DNA from 4 places in the Variovorax sp. TBS-050B genome. Region 4 is predicted to be linked to each of the others. Evidence: predicted binding sites of a transcription regulator. Region 4 holds the regulator's gene; each other region holds the start of a gene.
The links. The regulator FNR, encoded in region 4, switches genes on or off when oxygen is low (the NO sensors DNR and NnrR bind a similar motif). The targets are predictions, from matches to a motif close to TTGATNNNNATCAA.

Region 1 (5,744 bases), on a different contig from region 4:
GGCCAGCTTCTGCGCGCGGTTGCCGCCCTGGCGCTCGAGCATCCAGCCGGGGTACTCGGAAGGCAGGGCGCTGACCTTGTCGATCGCCGCCAGTTCCTCGGCCGTGAGCCGGATCGACGCGGCGGCGATGTTGTCGTCGAGCTGCGCCACGCGCTTGGCGCCGACGATCACGCTGGTCACCACCGGCTGGTGCAGCAGCCACGCGAGCGCGATCTGCGCCACCGAGACCTCGCGCGCCTCGGCCAGGCCGCGCATCACGTCGATGCAGTCGTAGGCGCGCTCCACGTTCACCGGCGGAAAGTCGAAGGTGGTGCGGCGGCTGCCTTGCTCGGCCTCGGTGTTGCGGCCGTACTTGCCGCTCAGCAGGCCGCCCGCGAGCGGGCTCCAGACCATCAGGCCCACGTTCTCGCTGCGCAGCATCGGCACCAGCTCGCGTTCCAGGTCGCGGCCCGCGACGGTGTAGTAGGCCTGCAGCGACTCGAAGCGCGCGAGCCCCTCGCGCTCGGCGATGCCCAGCGCCTTCATGATCTGCCAGGCGGCCCAGTTCGAGACGCCCACGTAGCGCACGTGGCCCTGCTGCACCAGGTTGTCGAGCGCGCGCACGGTCTCCTCGATCGGCGTCACCGGGTCGAAGCCGTGGATCTGGTAGAGGTCGATGTGGTCGAGCTGCAGGCGCCGCAGGCTGGCCTTCACGCCGTCCATGATGTGGTAGCGCGAGGCGCCGGCCGAGTTCGGGCTCTTGCCGGTCTCGCCGAGCACCTTGGTCGCCACGACCACGTTCTCGCGCGGCACCTTGAGGTTGCGCAGCGCCTGGCCGGTGATGGTTTCGGAGCGTCCCTCCGAGTACACGTCCGCGGTGTCGATGAAGTTGATGCCGGCGTCGATCGCGCGGCCGATCAGGCCTTCGGCCTCCGACTGTTCCAGGTTGCCGATGTGGCCCCAGATGCCGCTGGAGCCGCCGAAGGTCATGGTGCCGAGGCAGAGCTCGGAGACGAACAGGCCGGTGCGGCCGAACTTGCGGTATTGCATGGAGGTTTCCTTTGCGTGGTATGGGCAAAAGTATCCCGCCGCGGTCTTTGGCGCCGCGAGCGCGTTCCTGCAAAGTATTTGCCTGATTCTCCAGACCTCCGGCAGGGGCACTGCGAAGCGGCGGGTGCGGCGCTAAGCTTCGGGCACCCGATCCTCCGTGGCGCCCGCCGCCATGGTTTCATCCGTCACAAGGCTGGAACATGTCCGACAAAACACCCGAAACCGCCGCCGCCATCGCCCCGCCGATGCCGCTGGAGCCCGAGCTCGACGAGGCCAGGAAGGAACTGGTCGCGCTGATCGAGCACATCACGCGCGGGCAGGACGGCAGCATCGAAACCCCCGTGCCCGGCCTGTACGTGCACTGCATCAGCAAGCCCGACGGTCCCAAGCATGCGCTGCAGACGCCGGCCTTCGGCCTGATCGCGCAGGGCTCCAAGCGCGTGATGGTGGGCGACGAGATCTACGTCTACGACCCGATGCACTACCTGGTCAGCTCGGTCGACCTGCCGGTGTGCGGCCAGGTGCGGCTGACGCCCGACAACAAGCCCTACCTGGGCGTGCGCCTCGATCTCTCGCTCGACGAGATCGGCGACCTGATCCGCGACGAGAAGCTGCCTGCCAAGGCGAATGCGCCCGCGTCGCGCGGCGTGTACGTGAGCCGCATCGCGATGCCGGTGCTCGAGCCGGTGCTGCGCCTGCTGCGGCTGCTCGAGACGCCCGAGGACATCCCGATCATGGCGCCGATGATCAAGCGCGAGATCTTCTACCGCCTGCTGGTCAACGGCGAGGGCGCGCGGCTGCGCCAGATCGCGCTGCAGGACAGCCACACCCAGCGCATCGCCAAGGCGATCAGCGCGCTGCGCGTCAACTATGCGCAGTCGCTGCGCATCGAGGACATGGCGCGCGCGGTGCACATGAGCGTGTCGTCGTTCCACCACCATTTCAAGGCGGTGACGGCGATGAGCCCGCTGCAGTACCAGAAGCAGCTGCGCCTGCAGGAGGCGCGGCGCCAGATGCTGATGGCCGGTGCCGACGTGGCGAGCGCCGCGCACAGCGTGGGCTACGAGAGCCCCTCGCAGTTCGCGCGCGAGTACGGCCGGATGTTCGGCGTGCCGCCGCTGCGCGACAAGCGGCGCTGGCTCGCCGAGGTCGAGGCGCAGAACGATGCGCTCGGCGCCGCCTCCCAGGCGGCCTGACAACGGCCACCGACGAAGCGCCGCTCAGCGCAGCACGAGCACCGGGAGCTTCGACTCGGCCAGCACATGCTGCGTCTCGCTGCCGAGCAGCAGCCGCTGGATGCCCTTGCGGCCGTGCGAGGCCATCACGATCAGGTCGGCGCGGTGCTTGCGCGCTGCCGCGATGATCGATTCGGCCACGCGGTCGGAATTGGCGACCACCGCCTTCAGCTGCACGCCCGCCGCCGTGGCGCGGGTCTCGATGCCGTCGAGCATCGCCTGCGCCTTGTCGGCCCACTGCTTCTCGACCCGCGCGATGTCCTCGGGGGAGAAGGCCATCGCGCCGTCGAGATAGCTCTTCGGATAGCGCGGCACCACGGTGAGCGCGACCAGTCCGGCCTCGTGCGCGGCGGCCAGTTCGATGGCGCTGGCCACCGCCTTCTTCGAGAGCGTGGAGCCGTCGGTGGCCACGAGGATGCGCTTGAACATGGGTTTCTCCAGCAAAGGTGTGCCGTGAGCTTAGGCAGCGCGGCAGGCCGGGCGCTTGATGCAGATCAAACCGGCGCCGTGCGGGCCGCCTTAGCCTTGCGCGATGCAAGCTGCGCTCGCTTCTTCCTTTTCCCCGTCCGCTCCCGCACCGGCGCCTGCGCCTGCGTCGCGCGAGGCCTGGCAGGTGCTCGACGACCCGGCCGAATGGCCGGCCTTCGGCCGCGCGCTGGACGACGGTCCGCCCGCCGCGGCCGGCTGGGAGTCGCAGGTCGCGGTCGAGGGCATGCACTGCGCGACCTGCAGCCTGGCGATCGAGGAGGCGCTGCAGCGCGTGCCGGGCGTGCGCGAGGTGCAGGTCAATGCCGCCAGCCGGCGCGCCCGCGTGCGCTGGTCGGCGGCGCAGACGCGCCCCTCGCAATGGTTCGAGGCGGCCGAAGCGGCCGGCTACCGGCTCGTGCCCGCGGTCGACAGCTCGGCGCGCGAGCGCCGCGCGCGCGAACTTCGGCTGGCGCTGTGGCGCTGGCTGGTGGCGGGCTTCTGCATGATGCAGGTGATGATGTACGCCTACCCGGCCTACATCGCCGAACCCGGCGAGATGACGGCCGATGCCGCGCAGCTGCTGCGCTGGGCCTCGTGGGTGCTCACGCTGCCGGTGCTGTTCTTCTCCTGCGGGCCTTTCTTCCGCAGCGCCTGGCGCGACCTGCGCCACGGCCGCATCGGCATGGACCTGCCGGTCGCGTTCGGCATCGCGATCGCCTTCGCCGTCAGCAGCGCCGCCACCTTCGACGGCGAAGGCGTGCTGGGCCGCGAGGTGTACTTCGACTCGCTGACCATGTTCGTCTTCTTCCTGCTGACCGGGCGCTGGCTCGAGGCGCGCCTGCGCGACCGCACGGCCGGCTCGCTCGAGGCGGTGCTGAACCGGCTGCCCGACAGCGTGGAGCGCCTTGGCGCGGACGGCGCCTGGGCGCGCGTCTCGGTGCGGCGGCTCGCGGCCGGCGACGTGGTGCGCGTGCGCCCCGGCGAAGCCTTTCCGGCCGACGGCGTGCTGCTCGACGGCGGCACCAGCACCGACGAGGCGCTGCTCACGGGCGAATCGCGCCCGGTGCCGCGCGCCCGCGGCGAACGCGTGCTCGCCGGCAGCCACAACCTGTCGTCGACGGTGCAGGTGCGCATCGTCTCGGTGGGCGAGGGCACGCGCTTCGCGCAGATCGTGCGGCTGATGGAGAACGCCGCGCTCGGCAAGCCGCGCTGGGCGCTGCTCGCCGACCGCATCGCGCGGCCGTTCCTGGTGCTGGTGCTGGCATCGGCCGTCGGCGCCGCGGCGGTCTGGTGGCAGGTCGATCCTGGCCGGGCGCTGATGGTGGCGGTGGCGGTGCTGATCGCGACCTGTCCCTGCGCGCTGTCGCTCGCCACGCCGGCCGCGATGCTCGCGAGCGCGGGCGCACTGGCGCGCGGCGGCGTGCTGACCGCGAACCTGCAGGCGCTCGAGGCGCTGGCCGCGGTCGACACGGTGGTGTTCGACAAGACGGGCACGCTCACCGGCGACACGCCCCGCCTCGACCGCGTGTACTGCCGCCAGGGCCTGCGCCCGGGCGACGCGCTGGAGATCGGCGCCGCGCTCGGGGCGCATTCGCTGCATCCGGGCGCCCGCGCACTCGTGGCCGCCTGGCAGGCGCAGTTCCGCGCGCCGCCCGCCTGGGAGGTCGCCGAGCCGACCGAATCCGCGGGCCTGGGGCTCGAGGCCCGCATGCGCCGCAGCCCGGACGATGCCGGTGGCTGGCGCCGCGTGCGCCTCGGCGCCGCGGGGCATTGCGGCGTGGCGCCGCTGGAGATTGAGGCGCCGCAGGTGCACCTCGCCGACGAACAGGGCTGGCTCGCGAGCTTCGTGCTCGCGGAGGAACTGCGCCCCGACGCCGCCGCCGCGGTGGCGGCGCTCGAGGCCGAGGGCATCACGGTGCGGCTGCTCTCGGGCGACCGCGACGGCGCGGCGCGCGAGATCGCGGCGCAGGCGGGCATCGCCTTCGCGCAGGGCGGCTGCACGCCGGAGGACAAGCTCGACGTGCTGTGGCGGCTGCAGGCCGAAGGCCGGCAGGTCGCGATGGTCGGCGACGGCCTCAACGACGGACCTTCGATCGCGCGCGCGAACGCCTCGTTCGCCTTCGGGCATGCGGTGCCGCTCTCGCGGGCGCGGGCGGACTTCGTGGTGCCCGGCGATGCGCTCTCGGCGATCCCGCGCACCATCGCGCAGGCGCGGCGAACGGTGCGCGTGGTGCGGCAGAACCTCGCCTGGGCGGCCAGCTACAACGCGCTGTGCGTGCCGCTCGCCGTGGCGGGCTGGCTTCCCGCCTGGCTGGCGGGACTCGGCATGGCCGCGAGCTCGCTCGTGGTGGTGCTCAACGCGGCGCGGCTCGCGGCGCGGCAACCGGAAAGCGCAGGCGCCTGATGGACATCCTCTTTCTCCTGATACCGCTCTCGGTGGCGCTGGTGCTCGCCATCCTCGCCGGCCTGTGGTGGGCCATCGAGCGTGGGCAGTTCGACGACATCGAGATCGAAGGCGACCGCATCCTGCGAAGCGATTGATCTGCATCAAACCCGCGCCGGGGTGGCGCGGGGAAACTGCCTCCATCCACCAAGAGGCAGCACGATGCAACAACCCAATTCCCCCGCGGCGATCTACGACGACACCGCCGTCCGGCAGTTGACCCTCATGTCCGTGGTCTGGGGCGTGGTCGGCATGCTCGTCGGCGTTTTCATCGCCGCCGAACTCGCCTGGCCCGACCTCAACCTCGGCATTCCCTGGCTCAGCTACGGCCGCCTGCGGCCGCTGCACACCAACGCGGTGATCTTCGCGTTCGGCGGCTGCGCGCTCATGGCCACCAGCTTCCACGTGGTCCAGCGCACCTGCCAGGTGCGGCTGTTCGCGCCCCGGCTCGCGTCCTTCGTGTTCTGGGGCTGGCAGGCGGTGATCGTGGCGGCGGCGATCAGCCTGCCGCTGGGCTACACCACCGGCAAGGAATACGCCGAACTCGAATGGCCGATCGACATCCTGAT
Region 2 (5,744 bases), on a different contig from region 4:
ATCGGCGTGCGGGCCCGCAGCTTCGGAAACAGCAGCTCGCTCTCCTTGCGGTGGTGGCGCTTCTCGGGGAACTCGTCGACGTAGAAAAGCATGGCGCGCAAGGCCGCGAAGTCGGGCGGGCTTCCCTTGCGGCGGTACTGGTCGAGCAGCATGATGACGGAACGCAGCATCGCGGCGAGTGCCGCGTGCTCCTGGCGAATGATGCGGATGGTGGCGTGTGTCATGAGAGCTCCTGTGCAGGCGCCAAGGGTCTCAAATTCCGCCGCCCGTGGGCTTGCGGCAGATCAAGTCCGGCGCGCCCGCCGTCCGCATACTGGTCCGCTCCACCCACTCCAGGAAAGCGAGGACGCCATGTACCAGCAGATTCTTGTGCCCATCGATGGAAGTTCGACTTCCGGCCATGGCCTGGCCGAAGCCATCCGCCTCGCGAAGGTCACCGGCGGCCGGCTGCGCCTGATGCACGTGATCGACGAACTCTCCTTCGCGCTGACCATGGACGCCTACGCGGGCCGCGCCGGCGACTGGCTCGAGGAAATGCGCGCCGAAGCCACCCACCTGCTCGAAGAGGCCAAGGCGCGTGCCGCCGCCGAGGGCGTGACGGCCGAGGCGGTGCTGTGCGAGAACTTCCGCGGCGCCGTCCCCGAGCGCGTCGCGGCCGAGGCGGCCGCATGGCCGGCCGAGCTGATCGTGCTCGGCACGCACGGGCGCCGCGGCCTCGGCCGCTTCGTCATGGGCAGCAGCGCGGAAAAGATCTTGCGCACCGCGCCCGTGCCGGTGCTGCTCGTGCGCGCGCCCGAGCACCATGCGCGGGCGGATGCGGAGCGCTTCGCGATGCCGCGCGGCGCCGTGGCCAGCCAGTAGGCGGCCTGCCCGCCGGCGGGCGGGCGGGCGTTCAGCCGTCGAGCGGCACGCCGCCGCCGAAGCGGCAGGTCCATTCGTCCCACAGTTCCTGCTGCACGGCCTTGGCCGACTGCTGGCAGGCGGCCAGCATGCCCCACTGGTACTGCTGCGCCTGCAGCACGCTCGCGCTGCAGGCGGCCTGCCAGTCGAGCAGCGAACGAAGGTAGGTGTCGAACCACGTCGGTGCCACGGGAGCATTGCTGGCCATGTGTTCTCCTTTCGGATGGGGTGGAAGGAAGAAGGAGGGAAGGAAAAGAAGGATCTGCGGCGCAGGCGCCATTCGATCACCGCCCGCGCGCGCTGTCACCTGCCGCCGCGGCCGCGGCAAGGTCATGCATAGCAGCGCAGCCGCCGCGAGAACGCCGCCAGCGGTGCGATGCCGCTCGCCTCGGCGCGCTGGCACCAGTCCTGCAGCTGGCGCGCGAGCTGTTCGCCCGTGGCGCTGGAGCGCGACCACAGTGCCGTGAGTTCGCCGCGCATCGCATACATGGTGTCCAGCGCCTTCGAGCCGCGCAGTGCGCGTGCGAGCCGCTCGCGGCGCGAGGCGTCGAGCGCACGCTCGTCGCGCACCAGCCAGCGCCGCACGCCGCGCAGCGCACGCGCATCCTCGGGCGCCACGCGGCGCAGCCGGCCCAGCTCCTCGGCGTAGGCCTGCTTCAGCGAGCGGCCGTAGCGCGTGAGCACGTCGTAGTGGCAGCGGATCACCGCCTGCACGGTGTCGGGGTCCACCACGGGCCGCGGCGCCGCCGTGAAGCGCGGCGTCGGCGCCACGTGCTTCACCGTCGCGAGGCCGAGCGCCTGCAGCACGCGGATGTAGAGCCAGCCCACGTCGAACTCGTACCACTTGTACGACAGCCTGGCCGACGACGGGAAGGCATGGTGGTTGTTGTGCAGTTCCTCGCCACCGATCAGGATGCCGATCGGCGAGATGTTCGTGCTGGCGTCGGGCGCCGGCCAGTTGCGGTAGCCCCAGTAGTGGCCGATGCCGTTGACCACGCCCGCGGCCCAGAACGGGATCCACACGATCTGCACCAGCAGGATCAGCGCGCCCGGCAGCACGCCGAAGAGCAGCATGTCCAGCACGCCCATCGCCACGATGCCGAGGATCTTGTGGCGCGAATACACGTGGCGCTCGATCCAGTCGTCCGGCGTGCCGTGGCCGTAACGCACGATGGTCTCGGGCTTGCGCGCCTCGCGCACGTACAGGAACACGCCGCGCCACAGCACCCGCTGGATGCCCAGCACCTGCGGGCTGTGCGGGTCTTCGGGCGTGTCGCATTTCGCATGGTGCTTGCGGTGCACCGCCGCCCACTCCTTCGTCACCATGCCGGTGGTGAGCCAGAGCCAGAAGCGGAAGAAATGGCTCGCCAGCGGATGCAGGTCGAGCGCCCGGTGCGCCTGGTGGCGGTGCAGGAAGATGGTGACCGAGGCGATGGTGACGTGCGTCAGCGCGAGCGCCACCAGCACCAGCCCCCACCAGGGAAGATCGAAAACACCGGAAAAGAACAACGAAGACGGCATAGGCACCTTTGGAACGCGATCGCCGGATTCTGCGAAGCGGCGCCGCCCGCGGCCTTGATGCAGCGCAAGCCCGCTGCAGCCAGCCGGCCGAAGAATGGGGCACCCACCGACAGCACCCGCGCCGAAGATGTGGAACAACACGGCCGTGCGGGCCCGGGCGCCTGCATGCGCGCGACGCTGGCGGAACCCCCTTTTCCCCCGGAAGGAAGGTCTGAAATGAACCCCGACATGCCCCCCGACGTGCAGCTCAGGCACGAGGTCTTCGCCCAGCTCAACTGGGACCCGGCCGTCTGCGGCTGCGACGTGGACGTGAGCGTGAAGGACGGCGTCGTCACGCTGTCCGGCCGGCTCGCGAGCGAGGCGCTCAAGGCCGCCGTCGAGCGCGCCGTGCGCCGTGCCGAAGGCATCGGCCCGGTGGTGAACCGCCTGACGGCCGCGGCGTGATGCAGGAAGGAAAGCCGATGTCCGCCGTGCCCTCCCCGACCCGGGTCGACCCCGAATTCGAGCGCCTCGACGCCTGGTGGCGCGCGGCCAACTACCTCTCGGTCGGGCAGATCTACCTGATGGACAACCCGCTGCTGCGCGAGAAGCTCCAGCTCCCGCACATCAAGCCGCGGCTGCTCGGCCACTGGGGCACCACCCCGGGGCTCAATTTCATCTATGCGCACATGAACCGCGCGATCAACGCGCGCGATCTCGACGCGATCTTCATCGCCGGCCCCGGCCATGGCGGCCCGGCGGCCGTCGCCAACACCTACCTCGAAGGCACCTACAGCGAGGTCTATCCCGAGGTCGGCCGCGACGCCGCGGGGCTCAAGCGGCTGTTCACGCAGTTCTCGTTCCCGGGCGGCATCCCGAGCCATGTGGCGCCGGAGACGCCCGGTTCGATCCACGAGGGCGGCGAGCTCGGCTACTCGCTGCTGCATGCCTACGGCGCGGTGTTCGACAACCCCGGCCTGCTCGCCTGCTGCGTGGTCGGCGACGGCGAGGCCGAGACCGGCGCGCTCGCCGCGAGCTGGCATTCCAACAAGTTCCTGAATCCGGCGACCGACGGCGCCGTGCTGCCGATCCTGCATCTCAACGGCTACAAGATCGCCGGGCCGACGGTGCTCGCGCGCATCGGCGAGGAGGAGCTCACGCAGCTGCTGCGCGGCTACGGCCATGAACCGTACTTCGTGAGCGGCGACGAGCCGGCCGCGATGCACCGAGCCATGGCCGCCGCGCTCGACCGCGCGCTCGACGGCATCCGCGCGATCCAGTCCGCCGCGCGCCGGGACGGTTTCCGCGAGCGCCCGCGCTGGCCGATGATCGTGCTGCGCTCGCCCAAGGGCTGGACCGGCCCGAAGCAGGTCGACGGCACGCCGGTGGAAGGCACTTTCCGCGCCCACCAGGTGCCGCTCACCGGCTTCGCGAAGAACCCGGCGCACGTCGGCCTGCTCGAAGCGTGGCTGCGCAGCTACCGGCCCGAGGAACTGTTCGACGCGGACGGCGCCCTGCGCGCCGAGATCGCCGCGCTCGCGCCGCGCGGCGAGAAGCGCATGAGCGCCAGTCCGCATGCCAACGGCGGGCGGCTGCTCAAGCCGCTCGACATGCCGCCCTTCCGCGCGCATGCCGTGGCGGTCGAGGCTCCCGGCGCCGTCGATGCCGAGGCCACGCGCGTCGCCGGCCTGTTCCTGCGCGACGTGATGCAGCGCAACGCGGCCGCGCGCAACTTCCGCGTGATGGGCCCCGACGAGACCACCTCGAACCGGCTCGGCGCGCTCTTCGAGGTGACCACGCGCACCTCCGTGGCCGAACTGCTGCCCGGCGACGACCACGTCTCGCCCGACGGCCGGGTGATGGAAGTGCTCAGCGAGCATCTGTGCCAGGGCTGGCTCGAAGGCTATCTGCTCACCGGCCGGCATGGCTTCTTCTCGTGCTACGAGGCCTTCATCCACATCGTCGACTCGATGTTCAACCAGCATGCCAAGTGGCTCAAGGTGGCCCGCGGCATCGGCTGGCGCGCGCCCATCGCCTCGCTCAACTACCTGCTCACCAGCCACGTCTGGCGGCAGGACCACAACGGCTTCAGCCACCAGGACCCAGGCTTCCTCGACCATGTGGCCAACAAGAAGGCCGAGGTGGTGCGCATGTACCTGCCGCCCGATGCCAACACCCTGCTGTCGGTGGTCGACCACTGCCTGCGCAGCCGCAACTACGTGAACGTGATCGTCGCGGGCAAGCAGCCCGGGCCGCAGTGGCTCGACATCGAGGCGGCCGCGCGCCACTGCGCGGCCGGCCTCGGCATCTGGCACTGGGCCGGCAACGAGGACGACGGCACCCCGCCCGACGTGGTGATGGCCTGCGCCGGCGACGTGCCCACGCTCGAGACCCTGGCCGCCGTCGACCTGCTGCGCCGGCTGGTGCCCGAGCTCAGGGTGCGCGTGGTGAACGTGGTCGACCTGATGGCGCTGCAGTCGCCCGACGCGCATCCGCACGGCCTCGCCGATGCCGACTTCGACGCCGTCTTCACCGCCGACAGGCCCGTGGTCTTCGCCTTCCACGGCTATCCCTCGCTGATCCACCGGCTGGCCTACAAGCGCCGCAACCACCCCAACTTCCACGTGCACGGCTACTGCGAGGAAGGCACCACCACCACGCCCTTCGACATGACGGTGCTCAACCGGCTCGACCGCTTCCATCTCGCCGCCGACGCGATCGCCCGCGCCGGGCGCCTGGGCGAGCGCGCCGCGCCCGCGCAGCAGCACCTGCGCGAGCGGCTCGAAGCGCACCGCGCCTACATCACGGTGCACGGCAAGGACATGCCCGAGATCGAGGACTGGCGCTGGGGCGCTGAAGGTAAAAACCCCTGATTGGTGCGTGATACGCTTACACGGTGCCTGCGCCCCCCGCGCCGGCACGCGCCCCACTCCTGCTTTCCTGAATGACTTCCGCCTTCCACATCGCGGTTCTCGACGACGAGGTCGACATCACGCTGCTGCTGGCCAACTACCTGCAAGGCCACGGCTTCCGGGTGACGCAGCTGCACGACGGCCGCGCCCTGACCGCGCTGATGAACACCGATCCGGCCGACCTCGTGCTGCTCGACCTGGGCCTGCCGGGCGAGGACGGCTTCGCGATCGCGCGCCGCATGCGCGAGACCTGGCGCTGCGGGCTGGTGATCGTCACCGGCCGCGGCGACGCGGTGGACAAGATCGTGGGGCTGGAGGTGGGCGCCGACGACTACGTGACCAAGCCCTTCGACCTGCGCGAGCTGGTCGCGCGCATCAAGGCCGTGCTGCGCCGCCTGGCGCCAGAGGGCGTTCTAGCCGCCGCTGCGGCAT
Region 3 (5,744 bases), on a different contig from region 4:
GGGCGCAGGGGATGTCGTACTTGCGGAAGATGTCGACCGCCTCGAACTTGGTCTTGTCCTTGATGAAGTCCTCGATGGTGGCGAAGATCTGCTCGATGTGCGGCTGACGGGCCTTGGCGGTCATGTAGTCGGGGTCGGTCTTCCACTCCGGTTTGCCGAGCGCGTCGCAGATCGGATCCCAGGCATGGCCCTGCACCGTGAAGTAGATGTAGGCGTTGGGGTCGGTCTCCCAGCCCTTGCACTTCAGGATCCAGCCCGGCTGGCCGCCGCCGCCGGCATTGCCGCCGCGCGGCACCACCTTGTCCTTGAAGGCGTCCATCTCGTGCGGGTACTGCGGGTACTCCTCGAGGTAGCCGACCTTGTCCAGGCGCTGCTGGTCGCGCATCTTCACGCGGCACAGGTTGAGCACCGCGTCCTGCATCGAGCAGGCCACCTTCTGGCCCTTGCCGGTCTGCTGGCGGCCGATGATGGCGGTCAGGATGCCGATCGCCAGGTGCATGCCGGTGTTGGAGTCGCCGAGCGCGGCCGCCGAGATCGTCGGCACCGAGTTCTCGCCCTTCCACCAGCCGGTGGTGGAGGCCGCGCCGCCGGCGCACTGCGCCACGTTCTCGTACACCTTCAGGTCCTCGTAGTGATGGCCTTCGCTGAAGCCCTTGACCGAGGCGTGGATCAGCTTCGGGTTGAGCTCCTGGATGCGCTCCCACGAGAAGCCCATGCGGTCGAGCGCGCCGGGGCCGAAGTTCTCCACCAGCACGTCGGACTCGCGCACCAGCTTCTCGAGCACAGCCTTGCCCTCGGGCTTCTTGGTGTCGAGCGTGATCGAGCGCTTGTTGCTGTTGAGCATGGTGAAGTAGAGCGCGTCCACATCGGGAATGTCGCGCAGCTGGCTGCGGGTGACGTCGCCGGCGCCCGGGCGCTCGACCTTGATCACGTCGGCGCCGAACCAGGCCAGCAGCTGCGTGCATGCGGGACCGGCCTGCACGTGGGTGAAGTCGATGATCTTGATGCCGGCGAGGGGTTTGTTGTTGCTGCTCATGCTGCGTATCTCCTTGGATGAATGGACGGATTACTTCTTCTTGGCCGTGGCCGGGTTGAGACTGGTGATGCGGCCGCTCTCGGTGCCCGCGGTCTCGTCGATCACGGCATTGATGAGCGTGGGGCGGCGCGAAGCCACCGCTTCGGCGAGGGCCTTCTGCAGCTCGTCCGCGGTGGTGGCGTTGACGCCCACGCCGCCGAAGGCTTCCATCAGCTTGTCGTAGCGCGCGTTCTTCACGAACACGGTGGGCGCCACGTCGGGCGTGCCGCTCGCGTTCACGTCGGTGCCGCGGTAGACGCCGTTGTTGTTGAACACGATCACGCAGACCGGCAGGTTGTAGCGGCAGATGGTCTCCACCTCCATGCCGCTGAAGCCGAAGGCGCTGTCGCCCTCGATGGCGATGACCGGCTTGTCGGTGACCACGGCGGCGGCGACGGCGAAGCCCATGCCGATGCCCATGATCCCCCAGGTGCCCACGTCGAGGCGCTTGCGCGGCTCGTACATGTCGACGATGCTGCGCGCGAAGTCGAGCGTGTTGGCGCCCTCGTTCACCACGATCGCATCGGGCCGCGCCTTCACCTGCTCGCGGATCACGCTGAGCGCGCTGTGGAAGTTCATCGGCGAGGGCCGCTCGGCCAGCGTGGCGGCCATCTTCGACAGGTTCTTGTCCTTGCGCTCGGCGATCGCGCCGGTCCATTCGGCCGGCGGCTTGGCCCACTTGGCGTCGATGCCCGCGAGCAGCGCCGCGACGCAGGAGCCGATGTCGCCGATCACCGGCGCGGCGATGGCGACGTTGCTGTCGATCTCGGTCGGCGCGATGTCGATCTGGATGAACTTCTTGGCGCCCTTCTCCTGGCCCCAGGTCTTGCCCTTGCCGTGCGAGAGCAGCCAGTTGAGGCGCGCACCGATCAGCAGCACCACGTCGGCCTCCTGCAGCACGTAGGAGCGCGCGGCGGCGGCCGACTGCGCATGGGTGTCGGGCAGCAGGCCCTTGGCCATGGACATCGGCAGGTAGGGAATGCCGGTCTTCTCGACCAGCGCGCGGATGTCGGCATCGGCCTGTGCGTAGGCGGCGCCCTTGCCGAGCAGGATCAGCGGCTTCTTCGCGCCCTTGAGCAGGTCGAGCGCGCGCTGGACCGCATCGGGTGCGGGAATCTGGCGCGGCGCGGGGTCGATCACCTTGATCAGCGAGGCCCGGCCCTTGGCCGCATCCATGGTCTGCGCGAACAGCTTGGCCGGCAGGTCGAGGTACACGCCGCCCGGACGGCCCGAGAGCGCGGAGCGGATGGCGCGCGCAATGCCCACGCCGATGTCCTCGGCATGCAGCACGCGGAAGGCCGCCTTGCACAACGGCTTGGCGATGGCCAGCTGGTCCATCTCCTCGTAGTCGCCCTGCTGCAGGTCGACGATCTCGCGCTCGCTGGAGCCGCTGATGAGGATCATCGGGAAGCAGTTGGTGGTCGCGTTGGCGAGCGCCGTCAGGCCGTTGAGGAAGCCGGGCGCCGACACCGTGAGGCAGATGCCGGGCTTCTGCGTGAGGAAGCCGGCCGCGGCGGCCGCGTTGCCCGCATGCTGCTCGTGGCGGAACGAGATCACGCGCATGCCCTCGGCCTGCGCCATGCGCGTCAGGTCGGTGATGGGAATGCCCGGCAGGCCGAAGATGGTGTCGATGTCGTTCAGCTTCAGCGCATCGATGACCAGGTGGAAGCCGTCGGTGGTTTCCGCCTCCTGTTGTTCCTCGCCGGGCTGCTTGAGCGCGCGCACGACCGCATCGCCATCGGCGGCCCGGGTCTTGGGCTTGAGGGCGTCCTCCAGGGTCGTGGATGCCTCTTTGTCCGTTCTTACTGAAGACATGTCTCTCCTTCTTGCTTGGGTGAATGGCCGAGGCCCGAGCCGGGACTATGATTCGGGGGCATGCTTTCGAGCGTTGACCTCGGTCAACTTTCCGGAAAACGGCACCGGCCAGACCACCCAGAAGTTGTTGTTGCGATGTCGAGCAAGACGGGACCCATGACCTTGTTGGAAAACCACCCGGAAAAGAACATCATTCGCGCGCAGCTCCGGCAGAACATCCTGCTCAAGGACCTGAGCGAGAACGAGCGCGCCGAGCTGGAAACCCATCTCGTCATCGTGGACGGCAACAAGGGCGACTTCCTGCTGCACCAGGGCGTGCGCGAGATGGAGCAGTACTTCATCCTCGACGGCATCCTCAAGCGGGTGGTGAGCAACCCGGAGGGCAAGGAAATGATCCTGCGCTTCGCCGATGCCAACGACATGGAGACGAGCTACGCGGCGCTGCGCCTGGGCACGCCCACGCCCTACGGCATCGTCTGCGTCACCAAGGCGCGGGTGGCGAGCCTGCCGCTGAAGGAATGGATCGCGTTCCTGAACCGCCACACCGAGACCAAGGAGCTGTTCGAGTACTGCGTGATGCGCGGCATGAGCGAAATCATGGCGCACACCATCACGCTGCACCTGCTCGACGCGCCGGGGCGCGTGCACCGCTTCATGCGCAAGCATCCGGAGCTGGAGGACCGCATCCCGAGCAAGGAGTTGGCCTCCTACCTCAACCTCTCCGCGGAAACCCTGAGCCGGTTGCGCAAGCGAGGCAAGATCTAAAGCGGGAGCGGGAGCGGACATCCGAACGCAGAAGCAAGACAAAAGCTACGCAGAAGTCGCAGAAGAAACCGGGAAGGTTTCTCAAGGTTTTCTTTTGCGACTTCTGCGAAACCTTTGCGACTTCTGCGTTCGGCTGTCCGCTTTCTTCAGGTCTGTTTTGCCGACGCGAAGCGGCGCGAGCTGGTCATCAGCCGCAATTGGTTGTCGATGCCCTTGACGCCGTCCACGCGGGCCGCCACGTCCTGCGTCAGCGTGCGTTCCTCGGCGTCGAGCACGATGCCGCGCAGCGTCACCCGGCCCTGCTCGGCTTCGACGGTCACGCGGATGTCGGTGGTCGCCTCCTCGTCCTTGAGCGCCGCCTTCACGCGGGCCGCGAGCGCCATGTTGGCGAGCAGTGCGCGCGAGGCCGGCGTTTCGGCGAACTCCGGCCGCTCGGTCAGCGTGCGGATCTGCGCCACGCAGCTGTCGATCGAGAGGCGGTCGGTGTTGAGCACCAGGTCGTAGAGCACCGGGTCGCCCCAGGTCACGCCGAACTGGGCGTGCATGCGCGTGGCGTGCGCCTCGTCGCTGCGCCGGATCTCGGATTCGGCGAACTCGGCGTCGTCGGTCTCCAGGTGCGCCATCAGCCATTCGACGCGCTTCTTCATCGAACGCGTGATGCGCACGCACACCACGTGCGGCACCGGCCGCAGCAGGCAGGTCGCGCCCCAGCCGCGCAGCACCACGTTGCCGCGGTCGGCCAGCGCGAAGAGCTCTTCGGCGGTGTAGAGCGCGAGGCTGCGGCGGTCGGCCCGCAGCCGCTCGACGAAGCCGGCCTTGCCGTCGCGCAGGCGGCCGATCAGGCTGGTCGAGACCTGCATCCGGTCGGCCACGCGCTCGATGGCCTCGTGGCGCATGATCTCGAGCCCCATCGTCTCGGCGAGCCGCATGGACACGTCCTTGGCGAGGGAACCCATCTCCTGGGTGAGTGCGATCACTGGCATGGCGGCTCTCCTTCAATCCACCGGACGTTCGACGGCGAACTCGTCCTGCTTCTTCGGCTTGACGATCGCCAGCACCTTGGAGATCAGCGGCCAGAACAGCAGCACGAGCGCCAGCGTGGTGATGCCGCCGACCAGCGGGTTCGAGAACATGATCATCACGTCGCCCTGCGACACCAGCATGGCCTGGCGGAACGAGTCCTCGGCCTTGTCGCCGAGCACCAGCGCCAGCACCAGCGGCGCCAGCGGATAGTCGAGCTTCTTGAACAGGTAGCCGACCACGCCGAAGCCCAGCATGAACCAGATGTCGAGCATCGCGTTGTGCACCGTGTAGGCGCCGATGGCGCAGATCACGATGATCACCGGCGCGATGATCGAGAACGGAATGCGCAGGATCGAGGCGAACAGCGGCACCGTGCTCAGCACCACGATCAGGCCCACGATGTTGCCGAGGTACATGCTCGCGATCAGGCCCCAGACGAAGTCCTTCTGCTCGACGAACAGCAGCGGTCCGGGCTGCAGGCCCCAGATCAGCAGGCCGCCGAGCAGCACCGCCGCGGTCGGCGAGCCCGGGATGCCGAGCGCCAGCATCGGCAGCAGCGCGCTGGTGCCGGCCGCGTGCGCGGCGGTCTCGGGCGCCACCACGCCTTCGGCCTCGCCGGTGCCGAACTTCGAGCCGCGCTTCGACATCTTCTTCGCGAGGCCGTAGGCCATGAACGAGGCCGGCGTGGCGCCGCCCGGCGTGATGCCCATCCAGATGCCGATCAGCGAGCTGCGCAGCGACGTGACCCAGTACTGCGGCAGCTGCTTCCAGGTCTGCAGCACGATCTTCGGGTCGATCTTCGCGCTCTTGCCCGAGAACTTCAGGCCCTCTTCCATCGACAGCAGGATCTCGCCGATGCCGAACAGGCCGATGACCGCGATCAGGAAGTCGAAGCCGCGCATCAGCTCGGCCTGGCCGAAGGTGAGCCGCAACTGGCCGGTGACCGTGTCCATGCCCACGCTGGCGAGCGCGAAGCCGAGCGCCATCGAGCCCAGGATCTTGAACGGCGAGCCCTTGCCCATGCCCACGAAGCTGCAGAAGGTCAGCAGGTACACCGCGAAGAACT
Region 4 (5,744 bases):
GCCACCAGGTCGCAATCGGGCTGCGTGCTGTAGCCCTGGAAGTTGCGGTGCAGCCGCCCCTGCCGCTTGGCGACGGCGAGCGGATCGTCGGGCAGCGCGAAATGGTCCATGCCGATGTACACGTAGCCCGCCGCGGTGAGCGCGGCGATCGAGCGCGACAGCATCTGCACCTTGGTGGCCGCGTCCGGCAGCGCGTCGGCCGCGATGCGGCGTTGGGCCTTGAAGCGCTCGGGAAGATGCGCATAGGCGTAGAGCGCGATGCGGTCGGGCCGCAGCTCGCAGACCTGGTGCAGGGTGCGGTCGAAGGAGGCGGTGTCCTGCCGCGGCAGGCCGTAGATGAGGTCGATGTTGATCGAGCCGTAGCCGAGCGAGCGTGCGCTCGCCACCAGGTCGAACACCTGCGCCGCCGGCTGGATGCGGTGCACGGCCTTCTGCACTTCGGGGTCGAAGTCCTGCACCCCGAAGCTCAGGCGGTTGAAGCCCATCGTGGCCAGGCGCTCGAGCCGCGCGCCGTCGACGGTGCGCGGATCGATCTCGATCGACTGTTCGCGCACCGGCGACAGCGTGAACGTGTCGTCGAGCATCGTCACCAGTTCGCGCAGGCCGGCATCGTTCAGGAAGGTCGGCGTGCCGCCGCCCAGGTGCAGCTGGCTGACGACGCCGCCGCGGCCGAGCTGCCGGGCCTGCAGGGCCGCCTCGCGCGCGAGGTAGTCCAGGTACTCCCTGCCCCGGCTCTTGTGCCGCGTGACGATCTTGTTGCAGGCGCAGTAGTAGCACAGCGACTCGCAGAACGGGATGTGCACGTACAGCGACAGCGGCCGGCCGTGCGCACCGAGCTCGCTGCGCTGCCGCAGGGCCTGGGCGTAGTCCTCCGCGGTGAAGGCGTCGACGAACCGGTCCGCGGTGGGATAGGAGGTGTAGCGCGGCCCCGTCACGTCGAAGCGCCGCAGCACCTCCGGCGAAGGCATCACGGGCTCGGGATCGGCAAGGGCTTCGAGGGCAAGGGAGGGATTCATCGCGGCTTCGCAAGGCTGCTGGCAATGGCCCACTATGCGGCGGCTCCGGCCGGCCGGCCTTGATGTGCATCAAGCCTCGCGGCTGCCCTGCGCCACAGAATCGCCCCAACCCCGAAGCCCATCCATGAAAGCCGAGAACGTCAAGGTCGCCTGTTCGAGTTGCTCGCTGCGCGAGCTCTGCATGCCGATCGGCCTCACGCCGGCGGAGCTGCAGCGCGTCGACGAGGTGGTCGCCTCGCGCCGCAAGCTGCGGCGCCGCGAAGTGCTGTTCCGCAACGGCGAAACCTTCGGCGCCCTGTACGCGATCCGCACCGGCTTCTTCAAGACCCGGGTCGCCACCGAGGACGGCCGCGACCAGGTCACCGGCTTCCAGATGGCCGGCGAGATCATCGGCCTCGACGGCATCGTCAACGACCAGCACACCTGCGACGCGGTCGCGCTCGAGGACGCCGAGGTCTGCGTCATGCCCTTCCACCGCATCGAGCAGCTCTCGCGCGAGGTTCCCGCGCTGCAGCGCCATATGCACCAGATCATGAGCCGCGAGATCGTGCGCGAACACGGTGTGATGCTGCTGCTCGGCAGCATGCGGGCGGAGGAGCGGCTCGCGGCCTTCCTGCTCAACCTCGTGCAGCGCCTGCATGCGCGCGGCTTCTCGCGCTCCGAGTTCGTGCTGCGCATGACGCGCGAGGAGATCGGCAGCTACCTCGGCCTCACGCTCGAGACGGTGAGCCGCACGCTGTCGAAGTTCATGGAGGACGGCATCGTGCAGGTGGAAAAGCGCCATCTGCGCATTGCCGACGCCGATGCGCTGCAGCGCATCGTCAATCCGGGCTCCTGACGCCGCCTGCGGTGCGCCCGCGCGGGCCCCCGCCGTGACATTTGGGAACCTTCTTCACCATCGGGATGTGCGCGGCGCCCGGCCGCGGGGCGTTGGAAGACGCACAAGGGCCTTTTTCCGCCCTTTCAGGAACCCAGAATGACTTCTTCGCGAACCGCTCTCAAGCTCGCCGCCGCAGCCCTGGTGGGCGCCGGCGCCCTGCTCGGCGCCGCCTCCGCCAGCGCCGGCACCAGCTGGTCCGTCGGCATCAGCGTCCCGGGCGTGGTGGTGAACGAGCCCGCACCGGTCTACTACGAGCCGGCGCCGGTCTATTCGCGCCCGGCCCCGGTGTACTACCCGCCTGCGCAGCCGGCCTACGTGGTCCCGGCACCCGCCTACGACGCCTCCCGCTGGGAGGAGCGCCGCTGGGAGGAACGCCGCGCCGAACGCTGGGAAGAGCGCCGCGCGCGCCGCGAATGGCGCCGCCGCCAGTGGGAGCGCGAGCACTACTACTACGGCGACCGCGACTGATCCCCCCGTGGGCCGCGCTCAGGCGGCCTGAAGCAGGTCCTCCACCAGCACCGGCAGCTTGCGCAGCCGCCTGCCGGTCGCGTGGAACACCGCGTTCACGATCGCGGGCGCCACGCCCACCATCGCCACCTCGCCGAGCCCCTTCGCGCCGAGCGCGTTGAAGCGCGTGTCGGGCTGGCCGACGAAGTCGACCTCGATGCGGCCGATGTCGGCCGCCACCGGCAGCACGTACTCGGCCAGGTCGGCATTGAGGAAGCCGCCATGGCGCGGATCGACCTCGCTGATCTCGCGCAGCGCCGCGCCGATGCCCCAGACCACGCCGCCCTCGACCTGGCTGCGCGCGGTGCGCGGGCTCACGACCGCGCCGCAGTCGGCCACGCTGACCACGCGCGGCACGCGGATGCGGCGCGTGGTGGGCTCGATGCGCACTTCGACGAAATGCGCGATGAAGCTGAAGGCCACGAAGTCCGGGTACACCGGCCCGGCGGCTGCCGGCAGGCCGCCCGTGAGCCGGCCGTAGACCTGCTCGGGCTGGCCGGGCGCGCGGCGCCGGCTCTCGGCCTCGGCGAAGGGCCGGCCCGATGCGCGCAGCAGCGCGAGCGGCGCGGCATCGGGTGCGGCGCGGTCGGCCTGGGCGCGCAGTTCGTCCACGAGCTGCTCGATCGCCTCCGCCACGGGCGGCAGCGCGGTCGCGGTGCCCCAGGAACCCGCCGTCAGATGCTGCGGCGCGGCGGCGGTGTCGCCGAGCACCACCTCGACCGCCGCGGTGCCGATGCCGAGCGCGCGCGCCGCCGCGACCGCGATCGCGGTGCGCAGGCCCTGTCCCATCTCGTGGCCGCCCACGCTCACGCGCGCGGTGCCGTCGGCGCGCAGCCGCACGCGCGCAACGGCCGGCGCCATCGCGGCCTTGTAGATGCCGAGCGCCACGCCCCAGCCCAGGAGGCTGCCGTCGGGCGCGCGCATCGAGCCCGGCGCCATCGTGCGGCGCTGCCAGCCGAACATCTCGCTGCCGCGCATCAGGCACTCGCGCACATGGCGCGAGGAAAAAGGCTTGCCGGTCAGCGGATCGGCCGCGGCATCGTTCGCGAGCCGGAAGGCCACGGGGTCGCGATCCAGCGCATAGGCCAGTTCGTCGATCGCGCTTTCGAAGGCGAAGGCGGCCGGATGCTCGAAGGGCGCGCGCATGTAGCCGGGCGTCTGCACGTCGGTGCGCACCAGCCGCTCGCGGCCGAGGAAGTGGGGCACGCCGTAGAGCCGCGACGTGATCTCGGTTCCCACCGAAGGGAACAGGTCGTGGCGCGAGGTCTGCTGGTCGATCTCGTGCACCGCCGCGATGAGCCGCCCCTCGCGGTCCGCGCCCAGGCGCACGCGGTGCCGGCCCGCGGGCCGGAAGCTCGTGTTGTGGAACAGCTGCGCCCGCGTCATCAAGAGCTTCACGGGCCGGCCGAGCCGGCGCGCCGCGAGCGCGACCAGCGCGGTGTGCGACTGCAGCGAGTTCTTCTGGCCGAAGCCGCCGCCGAGCGTGGGCGAGAGCACGCGCACCTGCGCCGGATCGAGACCGAGCTGCTTCGCGAGGCCGTGGCGCACGCCCTCGGCGTTCTGCGTCGGTTCGTGCACGGTCAGCATGCCGTCCTGCCACTGCGCGACGGTGGCGATGATCTCCATCGGGTTCTGGTGCTGCGGCGGCAGGTCGTAGCGCTGGTCCACGCGCACCTCGGAGCGCGCGAACGCGGCCTCGGCATCGCCCACGCGACGGTCGGCGAACATCGGCTGCGGCAGCACCTCGGACTGGGCGAGCGGCGCGCCGTCGGCGGCATCGAGCGTGGCGGCGAACGGCGCGGCTTCGTACGCGACCTCGACGCGCGCGGCGGCCTCGCGCGCGGCTTCGAGCGTGTCGGCCACGACCATCGCCACGCTCTGGCCGCGGTAGGCGATCTGGTCCGAACGCAGCGGATAGAAGCTCTGGAAGCCGAAGCCGCCCGCCATCAGGAAGCCGGCGCTCTCGAAAGCCCCGATGTTCTCGTGCGTGAGCACGGCGCGCACGCCGCGCACGCGCTCTGCGGCCGCGGTGTCGATGCGCACGATGCGGCCGCGCGCGATGCGCGAAGGCACGAGCGCGGCATGCAGCAGGCCGGGGCGCGTGTCGTCGGCCGCATAGCGCGTGAGGCCGCGCACCTTGTCGCGCGCATCCACGCGCTCGGCGCCGGGGCGCGCCCTGCGCGCCGCCGTGGGGGTCGAAGTGGCCATCGGTTCAGCTCCTGTCCTTGGCGATCATGAGGGCGTCGGTCACGGTCTCGATGCCGAGCGCGACCTTGAATCCGTTGTGCGCGAGCGGCCGAGCCTCGGCGAACGCCAGCTCGGCCGCGCGCCGCGCCGCGGCGCGCGTGAGCGGCCGGCCGACCAGGCTGCGCTCGGCCTCGTCGGCGCGCCAGGGCCGCGTGGCGACGCCGCCGAGCGCGATGCGTGCATCCGCCACGCGGTTGCCCTGCAGCTGCACCGCCACCGCGGCCGAGGCGAGCGCGAAGGCATACGACTCGCGGTCGCGGACCTTGTGGTACGTCGAGGCCCGGCCGATCGGCCCGCGCGGCACGCGGATGCGCACGATGAGCTCGTCCTCGGCCAGCACCGTCTCCAGGTGCGGCGTGCTGCCGGGCGCGCGATGCAGTTCGCGCACCGGCACCGCGCGCTCGCCGCGCGGGCTCAGCGTGTCGACCACCGCATCGAAGGCCGCGAGCGCCACCGCCATGTCGCCCGGATAGACCGCCACGCAGGCCTCGCTCGCACCCAGCACCGCATGGCCGCGGTTGAGCCCGTCGAGCGCCGCGCAGCCGCTGCCCGGCACGCGCTTGTTGCAGGCGTACTCGCCCGCGCCGCGGAAATAGGCGCAGCGCGTGCGCTGCAGCAGGTTGCCGCCGACGGTCGCCATGTTGCGCAACTGCTGCGAGGCGGCCTTCCACAGCGCTTCGGACAGCGCCGGGAACTCGCGCTGCACGGTCGCATGCTCGGCCACGTCGCTCATCGGCGCCAGCGCGCCGATGCGCAGCTCGCCGCGGCGGCTCGCGTCGATGCCGGCCAGGCCCTCGAGGCGCGTGACGTCGATCACCGTGGCGGGCGACTCCACGCCCAGCTTCATCAGGTCGAACAGCGTGGTGCCGCCCGCGAAGTAGCGCGCACCGGGGCTGTGGCGGGCATGCAGCGCGACAGCTTCGCCGGCCTCGCGCGGACGCAGGTAGGCGAAATCACGCATGGCGGCGGCCCTCCGGCGCCAGCATCTGCGGCGCGGCCGCGCGGATCGCCTCCAGGATGCCCACATAGGCGCCGCAGCGGCAGAGATTGCCGCTCATGTACTCGCGGATCTGCGCGTCGCTCGTGGCATGGCC

Region 1: M2165_RS21520 (cation-translocating P-type ATPase) is a predicted target of FNR. The motif match lies at 2,749-2,762, and genes of this name have one in related genera.
Region 2: M2165_RS21440 (fatty acid desaturase) is a predicted target of FNR. The motif match lies at 2,476-2,489, and genes of this name have one in related genera.
Region 3: oxc (oxalyl-CoA decarboxylase) is a predicted target of FNR. The motif match lies at 2,964-2,977, and genes of this name have one in related genera.

Annotation. Positions count from the first base shown of each region.
Region 1 is NZ_JARXYR010000002.1:4,009,720-4,015,463, reverse strand. Features, by position in the region: gene M2165_RS21535 (aldo/keto reductase) at 1-1,029, opposite strand, end outside; gene M2165_RS21530 (AraC family transcriptional regulator) at 1,230-2,225, shown strand; gene M2165_RS21525 (universal stress protein) at 2,250-2,693, opposite strand; gene M2165_RS21520 (cation-translocating P-type ATPase) at 2,797-5,136, shown strand; gene ccoS (cbb3-type cytochrome oxidase assembly protein CcoS) at 5,136-5,273, shown strand; gene ccoN (cytochrome-c oxidase, cbb3-type subunit I) at 5,338-5,744, shown strand, end outside.
Region 2 is NZ_JARXYR010000002.1:3,994,443-4,000,186, forward strand. Features, by position in the region: gene M2165_RS21425 (hemerythrin domain-containing protein) at 1-224, opposite strand, end outside; gene M2165_RS21430 (universal stress protein) at 352-861, shown strand; gene M2165_RS21435 (hypothetical protein) at 893-1,108, opposite strand; gene M2165_RS21440 (fatty acid desaturase) at 1,231-2,421, opposite strand; gene M2165_RS21445 (BON domain-containing protein) at 2,638-2,865, shown strand; gene M2165_RS21450 (phosphoketolase family protein) at 2,883-5,273, shown strand; gene M2165_RS21455 (response regulator transcription factor) at 5,345-5,744, shown strand, end outside.
Region 3 is NZ_JARXYR010000002.1:701,958-707,701, forward strand. Features, by position in the region: gene frc (formyl-CoA transferase) at 1-1,036, opposite strand, end outside; gene oxc (oxalyl-CoA decarboxylase) at 1,067-2,890, opposite strand; gene M2165_RS06305 (Crp/Fnr family transcriptional regulator) at 3,047-3,655, shown strand; gene M2165_RS06310 (cytidylate kinase family protein) at 3,802-4,638, opposite strand; gene M2165_RS06315 (tripartite tricarboxylate transporter permease) at 4,651-5,744, opposite strand, start outside.
Region 4 is NZ_JARXYR010000001.1:524,993-530,736, forward strand. Features, by position in the region: gene hemN (oxygen-independent coproporphyrinogen III oxidase) at 1-1,016, opposite strand, end outside; gene fnr (fumarate/nitrate reduction transcriptional regulator Fnr) at 1,141-1,854, shown strand; gene M2165_RS02435 (hypothetical protein) at 1,993-2,364, shown strand; gene M2165_RS02440 (xanthine dehydrogenase family protein molybdopterin-binding subunit) at 2,383-4,611, opposite strand; gene M2165_RS02445 (xanthine dehydrogenase family protein subunit M) at 4,616-5,611, opposite strand; gene M2165_RS02450 (2Fe-2S iron-sulfur cluster-binding protein) at 5,604-5,744, opposite strand, start outside.